2 regions of the Fictibacillus sp. NPDC058756 genome follow, and region 2 is predicted to be linked to the other one. Evidence: a T-box and tRNA genes for the amino acid it is inferred to sense, from the RefSeq annotation. Region 2 holds a T-box; the other holds one or more tRNA genes.
The links. The T-box of region 2 lies ahead of alaS (alanine--tRNA ligase). A T-box ahead of a tRNA ligase gene usually reads a tRNA of that ligase, here a tRNA-Ala.
Positions count from the first base shown of each region.

Region 1: it has a tRNA-Ala gene. The T-box ahead of alaS (alanine--tRNA ligase) is inferred to sense a tRNA for this amino acid. The anticodon was not compared.

Region 1 is NZ_JBHYPU010000001.1:999,303-1,007,504, forward strand. It holds gene ACFW35_RS04990 (LVIVD repeat-containing protein) at 278-1,663, shown strand; gene ACFW35_RS04995 (DUF3986 family protein) at 1,937-2,212, shown strand; gene ACFW35_RS05000 (antibiotic biosynthesis monooxygenase family protein) at 2,734-3,030, shown strand; gene ACFW35_RS05005 (hypothetical protein) at 3,183-3,434, shown strand; gene ACFW35_RS05010 (hypothetical protein) at 3,572-3,868, shown strand; gene ACFW35_RS05015 (ankyrin repeat domain-containing protein) at 4,274-4,786, shown strand; tRNA gene ACFW35_RS05020 (tRNA-Ala) at 5,251-5,326, opposite strand; gene nagZ (beta-N-acetylhexosaminidase) at 5,662-7,722, shown strand; gene ACFW35_RS05030 (exo-beta-N-acetylmuramidase NamZ family protein) at 7,741-8,202, shown strand, end outside.
Region 2 is NZ_JBHYPU010000001.1:1,328,373-1,336,574, reverse strand. It holds gene mltG (endolytic transglycosylase MltG) at 1-809, opposite strand, end outside; gene ACFW35_RS06600 (DUF1292 domain-containing protein) at 1,406-1,705, opposite strand; gene ruvX (Holliday junction resolvase RuvX) at 1,718-2,146, opposite strand; gene ACFW35_RS06590 (IreB family regulatory phosphoprotein) at 2,146-2,421, opposite strand; gene alaS (alanine--tRNA ligase) at 2,500-5,136, opposite strand; T-box leader at 5,417-5,632, opposite strand; gene ACFW35_RS06580 (AI-2E family transporter) at 5,659-6,744, opposite strand; gene ACFW35_RS06575 (YrzQ family protein) at 6,797-6,976, opposite strand; gene ACFW35_RS06570 (hypothetical protein) at 7,011-7,208, opposite strand; gene recD2 (SF1B family DNA helicase RecD2) at 7,358-8,202, opposite strand, start outside.

The DNA.
Region 1 (8,202 bases), 330 kb from region 2:
GTGCAATTGGCTGGATTAGAGTTAAAAGACCTAGTGAGTAACAAACAATACTTAGTATAAACCTCATATATTAAAAATTTTCTAGTCAAGAAGAATGAAGATAGGAATGTCTCTTTATGTAGAAAGATTAGGAAATATAGTTCATATAAAAATGACAGAATATTCATTATTATTTATATAACATATCTACTAGCTAATGTTTTTTTTAAAACGTTTAGTCGCGGCAGTATGTTCGTACATAATTGGTTGTTTTAATTATTTGATAGGGGTGAAAAAAATGAAAAGTGAAATTTTAGTGAAAACTGCATTGGTAGGTGCATTAGTATTTTCAGCAGGAGGAACTTCTGTTTTAGCCCATGATGAGATTGGGGGAGGAGAGGAAAAAGGCGATAACCTTGCCGGTGTCGAATTAACTGTTCCATTGCTTGAGGGTAGTAAGAATACTGGCAATCTTAAGGAAGTGGCTGCTGTTCCATTGAAAGAAATCCGAGACGGTGTAAAAAACTCAACAGGAGATGTTTATGCCCATAAAGGGTTTGCCTATTTAGGAACACACCGAGCGAATGGCGGAGGGGGAGGTGTCAGAGTTTTTGATATGAAAGATCCTTCCAACCCAGTTGAAGTTTCAGTATTTGCTGCTATTCAAGGTACCTGGCAAGAAAAAGTAATCGTCAAAACGGTAAACACGAAACATTTTAAAGGTGACCTAGCGGCAGTAAGTGTCCAAAAGATGGATCAGAAAGATCCAAATTCACAGGGCGGTTTTGTATTATATGATGTTACGAATCCTCGTGAACCTAAAAAGCTCGGTTTCTGGGAATCCTCTTCTTCTGGAGCAAGGGGTACACATGAGCTGTATTTGACCGTACAAGGAGATAATGTTTATGTTCTGACTGCGGATTGCTATGCTGACTATTACTCGCATGGCAAAAAAATGGATGTTTCCATTGTGGATGTATCCAACCCTACGAATCCGAACACCATTTATGAGTTTAATCCTCGTGCCTACATACCTGAAGTCAGCGATGAAAATTATGATGGTTACAATTGGACAGATGAGGAAGGCATACAGCGTGCTGCGTTTGCTCATAGTGTAAAAACAGATGGAACAGGAAAAACGGCTTTCCTTTCTTACTGGGATTTAGGGACCATCATGTTAGATATAAGTGATGCGAAAAATCCTGTATATCTCGGAAGAACAGACTTTGCTTCAGATGTCCAAGGAGCGGCACATTCCATGGATCTTGCAAAAGGCGGAACTGTACTGGTTGAGACAAGAGAAGTATTCGGCCCAACAAGAGAGGGATTCGAATCTGCTTATGGCTATACGATGATCTATGATATTAAAGATAAAACTAATCCTGAGCTACTAAGTACATTTAGGACAGAATTTACCGAAACGATCCCTAATGGGGCTACTGTCCATGATCCAAAAGTGCACGGGAATACATTATACCTTTCACATTATTCTGGCGGAGTCAGAACGGTCGATATCACCGACCCATCTTCACCACAACAGACAGGTATGTATATCCCAAGCAAAGCAAACATATGGGGAGTTTTTGTGGACCAGAACTATATCTTGGCATCTGATATCGGATCTGGCTTAAAGGTTTTACAAAAAACCGGCGGTCCCAACATGAACAGAATGGGTGGAGTATAAAAAAATACCAAAATAAGAGTATCGAGCACATTCCTATCATGGAATGTGCTTTTTCTTAAGAAGATGATCATTGAATCAATGGAATGTCTACATTGATGCTGGCTGGTATATATAGATTACACATGGGAAAAATCAACAGCATATTGAAAAATTAAAAGCCATCAAAAACTAAAGATTCTCTTTCATGAGTCAGTAACGGAGAATAAATGAATAGTTCTTTTTCAGCAATCAGGAGCTTTAGTAGGACAAATAATTTAATTAAAGGGGTACAAAATGGATAAATTGTATGACGATAAATATCATCTGCATTTAGGTTATTATGAAAATAATTGCGATTATGAGTCTATTGCTTACAAGAGACTATCAGAGGATATATGGGATATCTTCTTTGATTTTAAACATTATGGGATCAAAAATACTACCCAAGAAAATGAATTAACATTATTGGGAAATGGAACAAGAATTTTTTCAATCCACGACAAGGAACTTAATTATGATATCGGAGTTAAACGATTTGAGAAGTGGCTAACCTTACATAAAATAATCTAATATCAATTGAACTCCTTATTAAGCAATCGGGTGCTATTCTCCAGGAAGGAGAATGGCTTTTTCTTATTGAATTAAAGGGCAGGTGTATGTGGGATAAACAGGTTCTAGTATTCTTACTAAGACAAAATATGAGTGATTTTTGGAGGTTTATCAATGTGTAACTTTGTTGGTTTCTTTATAGGGGTGTTTTTTATAGTGTTGGGAGGTTATTTTTTATATTTAAATACAAAAGAGGAGTCATTTTTCTCAAAGTTAATTTCACTTTTTTCAATTGAAGGAGGAGCATTTGCCTTAGGAATTCTAATAATTCTAGTATCTATTCTCGAAACACTAGCCATTGTACAGGGTACTTGTAAAAGCGATTTCTTCACCTAAACTAGCTAATAGGAGCTAATGAGTTATTCCACAATCGGGTGCTTTTCTGTAAGAAATATGCCTTTTTTATGTTGGGGCAAGTTAATGTAATTATACTTGCAATATTCGAATTTATTGTTGTTATACTTTAAATAAGGAGTGATTACATGATATTGGAAGCTGTTATGCTACAAGTTAAACAAGGAATGGAAGGGGAATATGAAGAAGCCTTTTATAATGCTTCAAAGATTATTTCATCAATGAAAGGCTACATATCTCACGAATTACAACGATGTATGGAGGTAAAAGGGAAGTATTTACTTTTAGTTAAATGGGAAAGTTTAGAAGATCATACAGTAGGTTTTAGACAATCAGTAGAATACCAAACGTGGAAAGAACAGCTTCATCATTTTTATGATCCATTTCCAATAGTAGAACATTTTGAATCAGTAAACCTCTCGTAAAGATATCATTTTTAGTATCTTCCACAAAAGGATGCATTTCTTCGGAAGGAGAGTGCACTTTTTTATGGAACTTATTGAACAAACGTGCAGGATTGTTGAATAAGTACATATAATTTATTGATATACAGTAAATAGTTAAATGGGGTGAATAAATGGAACAAATGGAACAAGTGGGCTTTTATTGGGTGGGTCTCATTTTTTGGCTATTAATTGGAGTTGCATTGCTTCTATTGATTTGGGGGCTCTGGAAAAAAACTTGGATAGCACTATTAATTAGTGGAATTGCACTTTTATTACCATCTTTATATTTTGGTGGTGCTGAGAATTGGTTTAGAATACTTGTCCTCTTGCCATTGATTCCTTTTACTCTTGCTTATAACACAAAAAAAACTAAGCAATCTTAATTGTACAAATAAAGGGTGCATTTCTTCAAAAAGGAGGAGTGCATTTTGTTAAAGAACTTATGAACAAATGGACAGGCTTGTGGAATAAGCATAGATATTTAAAAACGTGGTGATATTTGTATTAAGGAGGTCTGATAATGAAATTTAATACTAAAGTAATTGTCGGATTAGCACTAAGTGTAACTTCAATAATCGGCTTAATATGTTACCTGCCCAATAGTAATACTGGTTTAAAAAGGGAGATTACCAAAGCAAATATTCCTCAACGTCAAGTCATTATAAGAGATTCTATTGAAGAGCCATTGCCGCCGACTGCAAAAAATGTTCAAACTATGCCAAATAAACGTGAACCACAGCCATTGCCGAATGCAGAGCTTGATAAGCCAATAGTAATAACTAAAATGCCAATAAAAAAATCTGAACAGCAAGATTGATTAAAGCACTGCAAATCGAATTGCATCAATTAGTTGTTAAATATATTGGAGCAAGTTCATATTGAATTAGAAATTGCCAAAACCCTGATGAAATTGCAGTAACGAATAATGCATAGATCAATATTAAACTAAATTTTAATTTGCTAACCAATGGAATGCCCTCCTGTATGATGGTCTATTGCAATAATCGTGTAAAAAATAAGTTTTCCATAAAATATATCCTTATAAGATTTCTTTAGATATATATGAGACAAGCAAACAAAATAAGACTTTAACCAAGTATTTTTTTAGGTAGTTATTTTCTTCAACAAAAGCGTGCAATTCTTCAAGAAGGAGAAGTGCACTTTTTTATTGAACAATAATTGTTGAATCAGATCTTATTAAATCCAATTAAGGGGATAATCTGTGAAAAAGAGAATTAGAAACAAACTAAAAAAGAGATATAGAGAAGAATGGGTCAGAGCCATTTACGAAGGTCAATTTAGAAAAGTGAATCAGTTAATACGAAGTGAATCGGATGCAAATACCAATGACGATGAGGGGTGGACTCCACTCCATTGGGCAACACAAGAATGCCATATAGAGATTATTCAATTTCTTTTATCAATGAGAGCTAACATTAATGCTAGGGATAATAACGGTTTTTCCCCTTTGTATCAAGCAGCTTCTGAGGGGCATAAAGATCTAGTGGAATTTTTAATAAATAATGGTGCTGAAATTGATATTAAGTCAAACTATGGAACTACTCCATTGATAATAGCTAGCATTTACGGGCACTTAGAAACAGTAAAGTATTTAGTGGAAAATGGTGCAGACGTCAATATTGAGGAAGATGAAGGAAATACTGCTCTTTCGTATGCAGAGCAATACGGAAATGACCAGGTAGCTTTATTTCTAAGAGAAAAAGGTTCAAAATAAATTCCCCTCGGATTTACAACTATTCGACAATCGGGTGCGTTTGTGGAAAAAAGAGCATGGTTACTTATTGTTAACTCTAAGTAAAAAATGAAATTATTTATTCTTGTTTAAAATAAACCTGGATGGAACATATTATAACACCAACCATAATTATCCTTGTGCAGCTATCTCACGAAGTGTAGTAAAGTAATGTAAATAAAGAATACAAAAAAGCACCTCGATTATTCGCAAGCCAGAGCAGATAATTGAGGTGCTTTTTACAATTTATAACCGGAATTACTGCAAATATACCCTGTATGAAAGACAAGACGATTTTCATATAATAAGCATCCTATTTTCCCCTTTAGTTAACTAAAGGTGAACCAAATGTGAACCTTTACGTTTAATCAATTTTATTTGATAAAAATTTGCCATTTATAAAAAAACAAAACCCTTGATTACTCAAGGGTTTTTATCGTTATGTATGGTGGAGACTAGCGGGATCGAACCGCTGACCTTTTGGCTGCCAGCCAAACGCTCTCCCAGCTGAGCTAAGCCCCCATTTCTGTCCTGACAAATTGAATTATATATTCTTAGAAAATAAGCCGCAAGCTTTTTTGGCTAATTTTGCATAAATATATTCTCTTTTCTAACAATAAATTAAAGATATGATCAATAAGCTTTGTCCAAAAAGGATAAAGCTTTTTTACATGAGGCTTTCTTACCTGTAAAAAACAGTAATTAAAATTGGTATAGACAACTAGTCCTAGTACTGCAGAGGACTTAAGTTCTGTTTTAACATCATGTGACAGGAACCTCCTTTTTTCTACCGAAAAGTGTCAAAGAAAGAAAGCGTTACCAAAAAAGAGGAGGCTAGAAAATTGAATGCATTTAAAATGATCCGTTTTTTAATTTTAGTTGCTGTATTGATCATTCCATTATTCAGTGGAATGGGAAAGAGTGATTCTGTTTCTGCGGAACAAGGTACTGACGGGCATTTAATCATTGCACAGAATATTCCACAGCTAAATGATGAAATCAAGGGGGAAACCTTTGATCTTTCAGCTTTATTAGCTTATGAGAATGGTAAATATGTTGAAGTGAAAGACAATCTTAAATGGGGATCCTTGAATAAAAATGTCGCATCCGTTTCAAATGAAGGTGTCGTTACATTAAGCGGCCAGAGCGGAAAAACATTTATTTTTGTTACAAATGGAAAATCATACGACAGAATCGGTATACATGTTAAACATGGTGAAGCAAATTTTGACAAACAAAAAGGGCATAAATATGACATCATTTCAAATGCTGTAAGTTCCATGTCAGTGAAAGAAAAAGTTGGCCAGATGTTAATGCCAGATTTCCGTAACTGGAATGGACAGCCTGTTACAGAAATGAATGATGAAATTAAAGAGCTAGTTAAGAAATATAATCTTGGCGGAGTCATCCTGTTTCGTGAAAATGTTGTAACAACTGAACAAACAGTAAGACTTGTTGATGAATATAAAAAGGCAAATGAAGATTATGGCTTACTCCTTTCAATCGACCAAGAAGGAGGAATTGTGACACGTTTGCAGAGTGGTACCGATTTCCCAGGAAATATGGCGCTTGGTGCAACAAGATCAACAGAACTGGCAGAATCTGTCGGACATGCAATCGGATCAGAGCTTCATTCTTTAGGAATAAACATGAATTTAGCGCCTGTCTTAGATGTGAATAACAATCCTGATAACCCAGTTATTGGAGTTCGTTCGTTTGGTGAAGATCCACAGCTAGTTGCTGACTTAGGAACAGCTTACACAAAAGGACTGCAAAATTCAGGCATGGCTGCAACTGCTAAGCACTTTCCAGGTCACGGAGATACTGCAACTGATTCACATTTAGGACTTCCTTCTGTCCCGCATGATAAAGAGCGTCTTTTAGAAGTAGAACTTTATCCTTTTCAGCAGGCAATGGATGAAGGGATAGATGCAATAATGACTGCACATGTCACTTTCCCTAAGATTGATCCGACAACAGTTATTTCAAAAAAGGACGGTACAGAAATAGCGCTGCCTGCAACATTGTCATACGAAGTGCTAACAAACTTAATGAGAAATGAAATGGGATTTGATGGTGTCATATCTACTGATGCACTAAATATGAAAGCAATTGCCGATCACTTTGGTCCTGTAGATGCTGTAATACGAGCGGTCAATGCTGGTACAGATATTATTTTAATGCCGGTAGGCTTAGAAGAAGTGGCTAACGGATTATATGAAGCAGTTGAAAAAGGTGAAATTACTGAAGAAAGGTTAAATCAGTCTGTTGAACGGCTGCTGACATTAAAAGCTAAGCGCGGAATTTTCAAACAAGTAACTGAGACTCCAGTGGAGGAAAAGATTGAACATGCAGAAGAAGTGGTTGGAAACATCACTCATAAAGAAACAGAACTAGAAGTTGCCCGCAAATCGATTACTTTAGTACAAAACAATGGCTTGTTGCCTACTGATAAAAATAACCTAGACTCTGTTGTAGTTATTGGAAACACATATAGTGAAAATCTGCAGAAAGCTCTAGCTGCTCATCACTCGTCAGTTGAATTGATTAAATCAACACAGCCTCTAAGTGAAGCGCAATTAACTAAGGTAAGAAATGCAGATCTAGTAGTGCTCGGAACGTACACATTCAATGTATCTGGTCGTTCGCCATCGTCTCCTCAAATGCAGATGGTAAATCAAGTTATTCAGGCTGCGCCTGATAAGACTGTTGCTGTAGGAATTAGAAATCCATATGACATTATGGCTTTTCCGGAAGTTACTGCTTATATCACTCAGTACGGTTTTAGAGATGCAAGTTTCAAAGCTGCGGCAGAAACGATCTTTGGTCTAAATAACCCATCAGGAAAGCTTCCAGTAACGATTTATAGAGATGCTGATACTGTACTTTATCCATTTGGACACGGTTTAAGTTATTAATAGAGGAGGAATGTCGAGATGAAAAAATGGGGATTATTTTTAACAGTTTTGGCTCTGGTTTTAATTATGCTCCCTGGTACACAAATTTTGAACGCAACAAAGGGTGAAAGCTTTCAGCATAGACAAAATTTCAAGACTGGTCTAGAGATGCTGATGAGTGATCAGGTTTCTTTATTAGAAGGTAAAAATGTGGGCTTGATCACAAATCCAACAGGTGTTGACCGTGAATTGAACAGTATAGTTGATGTGCTGTACAATCACCCGGACATCGAATTAAAGGCATTATACGGTCCCGAACATGGAGTAAGAGGAAGTGCCCAGGCGGGTCAGTACGTTGAGTTTTATACAGATCCTAAAACAGGACTTCCTGTATATAGCTTATATGGGAAAACAAAAAAGCCAACTCCTGAAATGCTTGAAGGCATTGATGTATTGGTCTTTGATATTCAGGATGTAGGGACTCGATTCTACACATACATC
Region 2 (8,202 bases):
CTATTATAAAAAACGCCAGAGATTTTTTTTCGATCCTCTTCACGCTGAGACTCTTCTTCAATCAAAGAGGCTAAGGTGATCATCTCGAACATTGTATATCCGCTCTTTTTTATGTCATTCTCATATTTGGCAATTACAGTTGAGGACTGTTCTACCATTTTCCCCACAATCTCTTTTAGCTTAGGCTTCTTTTTATCAAATTCATATGTCGCAGGAAATAAAAATCCTTCAAGCGGATAATAAAGACCTTCTTTGTAAATATCATCAGGTATATTCTTATATTTGTTTTGAAGCTCTTTTAGAAATGCCTTATCGGTCATCACTTTTAATATTTCTTCTTTTTCATAACCAGTACTCACACTGATCTCTCCAGCAATTTGAGGAACATTAAACCCTTCTGGAATTGTTAAAGTCAGTTCTGGTTTTTTAAATAGTTTTCCCTCTTTAAGAGCTGCGATAATTTCGGTAAGGTTCATGGATGGAGATAATTGATAAACTCCTGCTTGAAAATCTCCTTCTCCCTTAACTCGCGTATAAAGTTTGAAGAATTGACCGCTGTTAATGATCCCTTTATCTTCAAGCTCTTTTCCGATATTCGCTGTTGAAGAGCCGATCGGAATCTCAACAGTAAAATTTTCTTGATTTGTTGAATCAAATGCTCCGATATTTTTATTGAAATAAAAATATAGTATGCCAGCAACAAGAACCATTACTGCTAAAAACAAAGCAATTATCGTGAATATGATGGATTTTGTGCGTTTCTTTTTCTTATTTTCTATGTAATTCCCAGAAGACTGGAGTTGTATCATCCCTTTTCCCCCTTCCATCTGTTTAATTATACTTTTGCTAGCAGAAATTGTCGAGATTAGCAGTAATAACAAAAAAGGATGACTCCCTCAAGAGTAATCCTTACATTTTTAACAGTTTTAACCATAATGAAACAGTTTTTGGCTATGCTGCGAGAAACTAATCCAAAAGTTTTAGTCGTGAATCCACAAAATACAGGGTTGATTCCACAAGATTTGTACCGTAATCAAAAAGTTTTGCCCTTTTATCCACAAGTTTGCATTTACAGACATGGTTCGACATTAGAGGATATTCTTGAAAGTAGTTGATTTCCATTCTAGGTTGCTTCGCTTTCCGCGGGGCGTGCGTTGAGCCCCCTCGCCGCTTTGCGCCTTTGAGTGGTCTCACCTGACCGCTCGTCCCGCAGGACAAGGAAGGCTTCGACAGCGTTACATCGCACGAAGAAAATGTGATTTTCATTTTCGAGGAGTCTCGCACCTTCCACTCCAATCAACTTGTCAGTGAAGGAAATGAACAAAATTACTTAAAAGCAACAATCTTTTAGAAAAGAGCCTTTTAAAAAAAAGAGGCTGCCTAAAGTAAGGCAGCCCCATTAAGATTATTCAGTTTCGTACTCATCATCTTGGAATGTATTTAACATTTCCTCGATCATATCCCACTCTTCATCTGTTTCAAGAGGGAACAAAGCAAGATCATCATCTGCTTCTCCCTTTTCTTCATAGCGGAAAGGGAATACTTCTACTTCATCCGTATCGTCATCTTCTGAATCAGCTATAGGTATAGTTACCATGTATGATTTTCCAGTCTGGTCAACATCGAATTTGAATAAAACTTCAAATAGATTTTCGTCACCATTCTCATCTGGAATTATAATGCGCTCGCGTTCTTCTTTTGCCATAATAGGCTCACCTCAATTTTTATTTTTTTGGCTGTCCATATACCCTTGCAGAATAATTACAGCAGCAAGTTTATCAATAACCTGTTTGCGTTTTTTTCTGCTTACATCGGCGGATATAAGTGTACGTTCAGCTGCCATTGTAGTCAGCCTCTCATCCCATAGGATAACCGAAAGGCCAGTAAGACTTTCAAGTTCTTTTGCAAAGTTTTGACAAGCCTCACCGCTCGGACCGATCGACCCGTTCATATTCTTAGGCAGGCCGACAACAACCTCTCCGATTTCATATTGAGAAATCAGCTCTTTAATTCTGTTGAAATCTTCTTCAGGATGGTTAGGACGCCGTCTAATTGTTTCAACGCCTTGTGCTGTCCAGCCGAGTAAGTCAGATACGGCAACACCAATCGTTTTTGTCCCGACGTCCAATCCGAGTATTCTTGTCATTAACGGCTTCCTTCTTTTTGATTTAAAAGGTATGATTTTACGAGCTCTTCGATAAGCTCGTCCCGCTCAAGCTTACGAATCATACTTCTCGCATCATTATGGCGCGGAATATATGCCGGGTCACCTGAGAGCAAATAACCAACAATCTGGTTGATCGGGTTGTAGCCTTTATCCTGCAGGGCGTCATAAACAGAAAACAGGACAGTTTCAACATTCGTCTTATAAGCATCATCCTCGTTGAAATTAAACTTCATCGTCTTGTCCATTGAACTCACTTGCGAACACCTCTTTCTGAAGATCTCCCTTAAGGGACAAATTAGTTATTTTCTCTATTGTACATGATAGACGAACGCTTAGGAAACCGTTTTAATCAATTCAACTGCAGAATCTATGCCTTCTTCTAACTTTTCAGGGTCTTTCCCGCCTGCCTGAGCCATGTCAGGGCGGCCTCCGCCGCCTCCGCCGCAGCGAACCGCAACTTCTTTAACAAGGGTGCCTGCATGGTATCCTTTTGACACTAAATCCTTTGTAACACCTGCAACAATGTTTACTTTCCCTTGGCTTTCAGCACCTAAAATAACAATCCCGCTCTGAAGCTTGTTCTTTAAGTCGTCTACGATTGCACGCAGGCCGTTCATATCAGAAGCATTTACTTTTTTAGCGATAACAGATACTCCGTTAATCGTTTGTACTTCGTCAACAAGACTTCCGGCTTCCAGATTTCCAAGTTTAGAAGCTAATGATTCCTTTTCTTTTTGCAGCTCACGGATTTGATCGTTCAGTGCATCGATACGCTGAGGAACATCTTTAAGATTAGTTTTTAATTTTGCAGCAGTATCTTTTAACAGCTGAACTTGACCATTCATTAATCGGTAAGCTGCTTCACCAGTAACAGCTTCAATACGTCTTGTACCAGCACCAATTCCTGATTCTGATACGATTTTAAACAATCCGATCTCAGCCGTATTGTTTACATGACATCCGCCGCATAATTCCAGGCTGTAATCTCCAACTTTAACTACACGGACTGTCTCACCATATTTTTCACCGAAAAGAGCCATAGCTCCCATAGCTTTTGCTTCTGCAATATTTTTTACCATTTTTTCAACAGGGATGTTTGCCCATACTTTTTCGTTTACAATCTCTTCAATTTTCTCAAGTTCTTCGGCAGTGATGCTTCCAAAATGCGTAAAGTCAAATCGCAGTCTGCCCTCTTGAACAAGTGAGCCCGCCTGATTAACGTGTGTGCCTAGAACATCTTTTAAAGCCTGATGAAGCAAATGAGTTGCTGTATGATTTTTTACTACTTTTGCTCGTGTTTCTCTGTCAACTTGTACAGAGACTTGCATGTTATTTTCCAAAACACCTTGTTCGATAATTACTGTATGCAGATTTTGTCCATTTGGAGCTTTTTGCACATCTTTTACTCGTAACTGAAGGTTGTTTCCTGTAATTGTTCCTTGGTCAGCAATCTGACCTCCGCTTTCAGCATAGAATGGCGTTTCATCAAGAATAACCTGAGCCTCATCGCCTTCTGATACCATGGAAACACGTTCTCCGTTTTGCAGAACTTCAAGAATTCTTGCATCCCCGCTCAAGGACTCATAACCTGAAAACTTACTTTTTACAGTAATGTCTGAAAGAACGCCGCCTTGTACCTGCATGCTGTCCACTTCTTGTCTTGCAGCACGTGCACGTTCACGCTGAGCTTTCATTTCGGATTCAAAGCCTTCCAGGTCAACTTCCATTCCATTTTCTGCTGCATACTCTTGTGTTAATTCAAATGGGAATCCGAATGTATCATACAGTTTAAATGCGTCTTTACCTGAAATAATTTTATTGTTTTGTGATTTTTCTTTAGTGATCACATCTTCTAGGATAGCTAATCCTTCGTTAATTGTTTCATGGAATCTTTCTTCTTCTGTCTTTACAACTTTTTGGATAAAAGGTACTTTTTCTTTCACTTCTGGATAGAAATCATCCATGATATCAGCAACAGTAGGCACTAATTCATACATGAAAGGCTTATTGATGTTGATCTTTTTAGCAAAACGGATCGCTCTTCTAATCAAGCGTCTTAAGATGTAGCCCCTTCCCTCATTAGATGGCAGTGCGTTATCACCAATCGCAAAGCTTACAGTACGAATATGGTCTGCGATAACTTTGAAAGCTGTATCACTTTCAGGACTGTTTCCATAAGACGTATTTGAAAGCTTCTCCGTTTCCTTAATGATCGGCAGAAAAAGGTCAGTTTCAAAATTTGTCTTCGTATCTTGAATAACAGATACCATTCTTTCAAGCCCCATGCCTGTATCGATATTCTTCTTAGGCAGTGGTGTATATGTGCCGTCTGGATTATGGTTGAACTGAGAAAACACTAGATTCCATACTTCAAGGTATCTTTCATTCTCACCGCCAGGATATAATTCAGGATCTGACGAATCATTTCCATAAGACTCACCGCGGTCATAAAAGATCTCAGTATTCGGTCCGCTTGGGCCTTCTCCAATATCCCAGAAGTTCCCCTCTAAACGAATGATTCGTTCTTCAGGCAATCCTACCTGTTTTGTCCAAATGTCAAAAGCTTCATTATCTTCGGGGTGGATTGTAACAGAAAGTTTTTCTGAATCAAATCCGATCCATTCTTCACTCGTTAAAAACTCCCAAGCCCAGAGAATTGCTTCCACTTTAAAATAATCACCGATTGAGAAGTTGCCTAGCATTTCAAAGAAAGTATGGTGTCTTGCAGTAATCCCAACATTCTCAATATCATTTGTACGGATAGATTTTTGTGCATTCGTAATACGAGGATTCTCTGGAATTACACGGCCGTCAAAATACTTTTTAAGCGTAGCTACCCCACTGTTGATCCAAAGCAAAGTTGGGTCTTCGTGCGGAACAAGAGAAGCACTTGGCTCTACACGATGACCTTTCTCTTGGAAAAAATCGAGGAACATTTGTCTGACTTGAGCTGAAGTCAAAGTTTTCATTGTTTTCATTCTCCTTTTTACTTAATAAGAAATCGTTAAAGATTAATACTTTAAACATTTTTGTGTAGTACGCTTCATTGACTAGTTGATTGGAGCGCAAGGTGCGAGACTCCAGCGGGATTAGCGGGACAGGTGAGACCACGACAGGCTTGATAAGCCTAGGGGGCTCACCGCACGCCCCGCGGAAAGCGAGCATCCTGGAGCGGAAATCAACTGCTCCTATTAACTACAAATGTTTAATAAAAATCTTTAGATAAAATAAAAAACTCCCATCCCAAAAAACAGGGACGAGAGTTTGAATTCACGCGGTACCACCCTGGTTACATGCAAGCAGCATGTCACCTTGATTACAGCCTTAACGCGGCTTAACGGCAGATTTTCCTTCTGCACTCCAGAGTAGCTTTCCGTTTCCTTCTTTCTGAAACACCTTTCAGCCGGTGGATGTTTCTCTCTTTAGAAAGGACTAAAACGTACTTATCTCTTTCAACGATTTTTGTTCTTCTAGCGTTAGTATACGTTTATTTATTCTGACTTGTCAATCGGATGTTGTCTTAATCGGTGTTCCCGAATATGAATGACAATAACTTTGATTACGCTAAATACCGGAACAGCTAAGATCATTCCCGGCACTCCCGCTAGTTCACTGCCTAAAAGGAGCGAAAAGATGATAAAGACAGGATGGATATGCAGATTTCTACCCACAATAAATGGGCCAAGAATGTTCCCTTCAATAAACTGCAATACAAGCATGATTCCAACTGTTATCCATACCATCTTCCAAGAGATCGTCAAAGCAATAAGAATGACAGGAATAGCCCCTAAAATCGGACCAAAATAAGGAATGATATCAGTAACGGCAATCACAATTCCTAATAAAATCGGATAAGGCATACCGACAATCCAAAGGGCAATCATCGCAGCAACACCAAGAATAGCCCCTACAAACAGCTGTCCTCTTATATAGCCTCCCAGTGATTTATCTACATCTTCTATAAAATGCTTTCCTTCATGGCGGAATCTGCGTGGTGTAATATACCACACAGCTTTTTTTATTTTTTCAAAATCGTTCAGAAAATAAAAAACTAAAAAAGGGACTACGATAATTACGAAGAAATAATCTACAATTTTTCTTAAAGAAAAAATTGCATTCGTTAAAATGTTCTGTGCGTTTGTTTCCATTTTGACAATATATTGTTCAATTTTAGTATGGACAGAATAGGGAAGTGCTGAAGTTCCTTGATCAACTCTGTATAAAAGTTCTTTATAATCTTTTGCAAGAGCTGGAACATTTTCTAACAGCTGTTTTAATTGAACTACAAAATAAGGAAAACCTTTAACAATGGTATAGCCTAACCCTCCAAAGAACAATAGGTATATCGTTAAAATTGCAACAAATCGCGGAACACCTTTCTCATGCACATACTCTACTAACGGATGAAGCAGATATGTAATTAGAGCGGCGAGAAAGAAAGGCAAAAATACACCTTGCAGCGCCTTTAATAATGGGTGGTACAAAGGATCTAACTTCATGAGAAGGAATAAGCACAAAAACAGCAATAAAAGAAGCGCCAGCCGGTAAATCCACTTCATTCGATTTTCCTTTGTCATTCTTCCTCACCCTTTTTTAAAAAACCCCGTCTTAGATAGACGGGGAATACATTTAATAAATGGCTTTTGCGATTCTTTTTCGGATTTTCTTTGCACGTCTCGATGTCCAAAGATCACCGATATCCGAAAAATTCATGTTCATTCTGGACATTCTAGACATCCTTCTGTTTCTCATCGCATATGTTGCCGCTCCAATACCAAGTGCGAAAAGAGAACTCATCGTCCTATTCATGCTTTATCACCTCGACATCAGAGTAATAAAAAATTTACGAAGTACTTTCTCTATAAGTCAGGTCATGATCTTCAAATAAATCGTCGAGTGATGTTAAAGAGCCGTCTTCTTCCACTTGATGAAGGGACAGTCTTCCTTTTTCAATGGAAAGCTCAATAAAACAGTTCCAGCAATAATACTGGTTCACCCCGATTTTCCCAATATCTTTACGGCTGCAGTTCGGACATTCCACTTGCTTTCTCTCCTTTAAATTTACTGTTACAAGGGTGTCCTGAAACTTTATAAAATATACGCCATAATTGGATTTGAAGTATTGTCCTGCCTATAGATATGAAAAAAGAAATGTCCGATAAGATGCTTTTCGTCATCCTCCGAACATTTCTAGTTTGTTTCATTAAAGAGTGTATCATTCATAAAATCTTTTTCCAGTAAGGTTTCTTGCAGACGAAGCTTAAGGCCCGAATATCTTTCTGATTCATCAGACCGCTGTACCGCCCAAGAGAATGCCTCTTGTTCTCCGCATAAAATCAGATATTCTTTACTTCTCGTAATAGCTGTATAAATCAGGTTGCGTTTAAGCATTCTATAGTAGCTTTTCACTATGGGAAGAATGACAATGGGATATTCACTGCCTTGAGATTTATGTATGGAACAGCAAAAAGCATGTGTGAAATGGTGAAATTCACTTCTTTTATACGTTACTTCAATTTCATCAAAACTTATCACAATCTGATCTTCTTTGTCTGTATTTTCCCTTGCATAAATAACCGCAACGATCTCCCCTATATCCCCGTTAAAAACGTTATCTTCAGGCTGATTTACAAGCTGCAGCACCTTATCCCCTTTTCTGTAAAAAACATTAGCAACTTGCAGCTGCCGCTGTTTTTGCTTTTCGGGATTAAATAAACGCTGCAGTTCCAAATTTAACCGGTCGATTCCTACTGGACCTTTATACATAGGGGCAAGCACTTGAATATCTCTCGAAGTATACCCTTTTTTTATCGCATTTTCACAAACTTGTATGATGGCTTGAAAAACCTGCTCTCCTGAACAAGAAAAAAAGCGCCTGTCATTTTGAGGAATCAGCAAGTCTTGCGGAAGATTCCCTTTTTTCATCTCATGTGCTAAACGAATAATTGAAGACCCTTCAGATTGTCTGTAAATATCAATCAATCGGGTTTGCGGAATATGATCTGATTCGAGCAGATCCTTTAACACTTGACCTG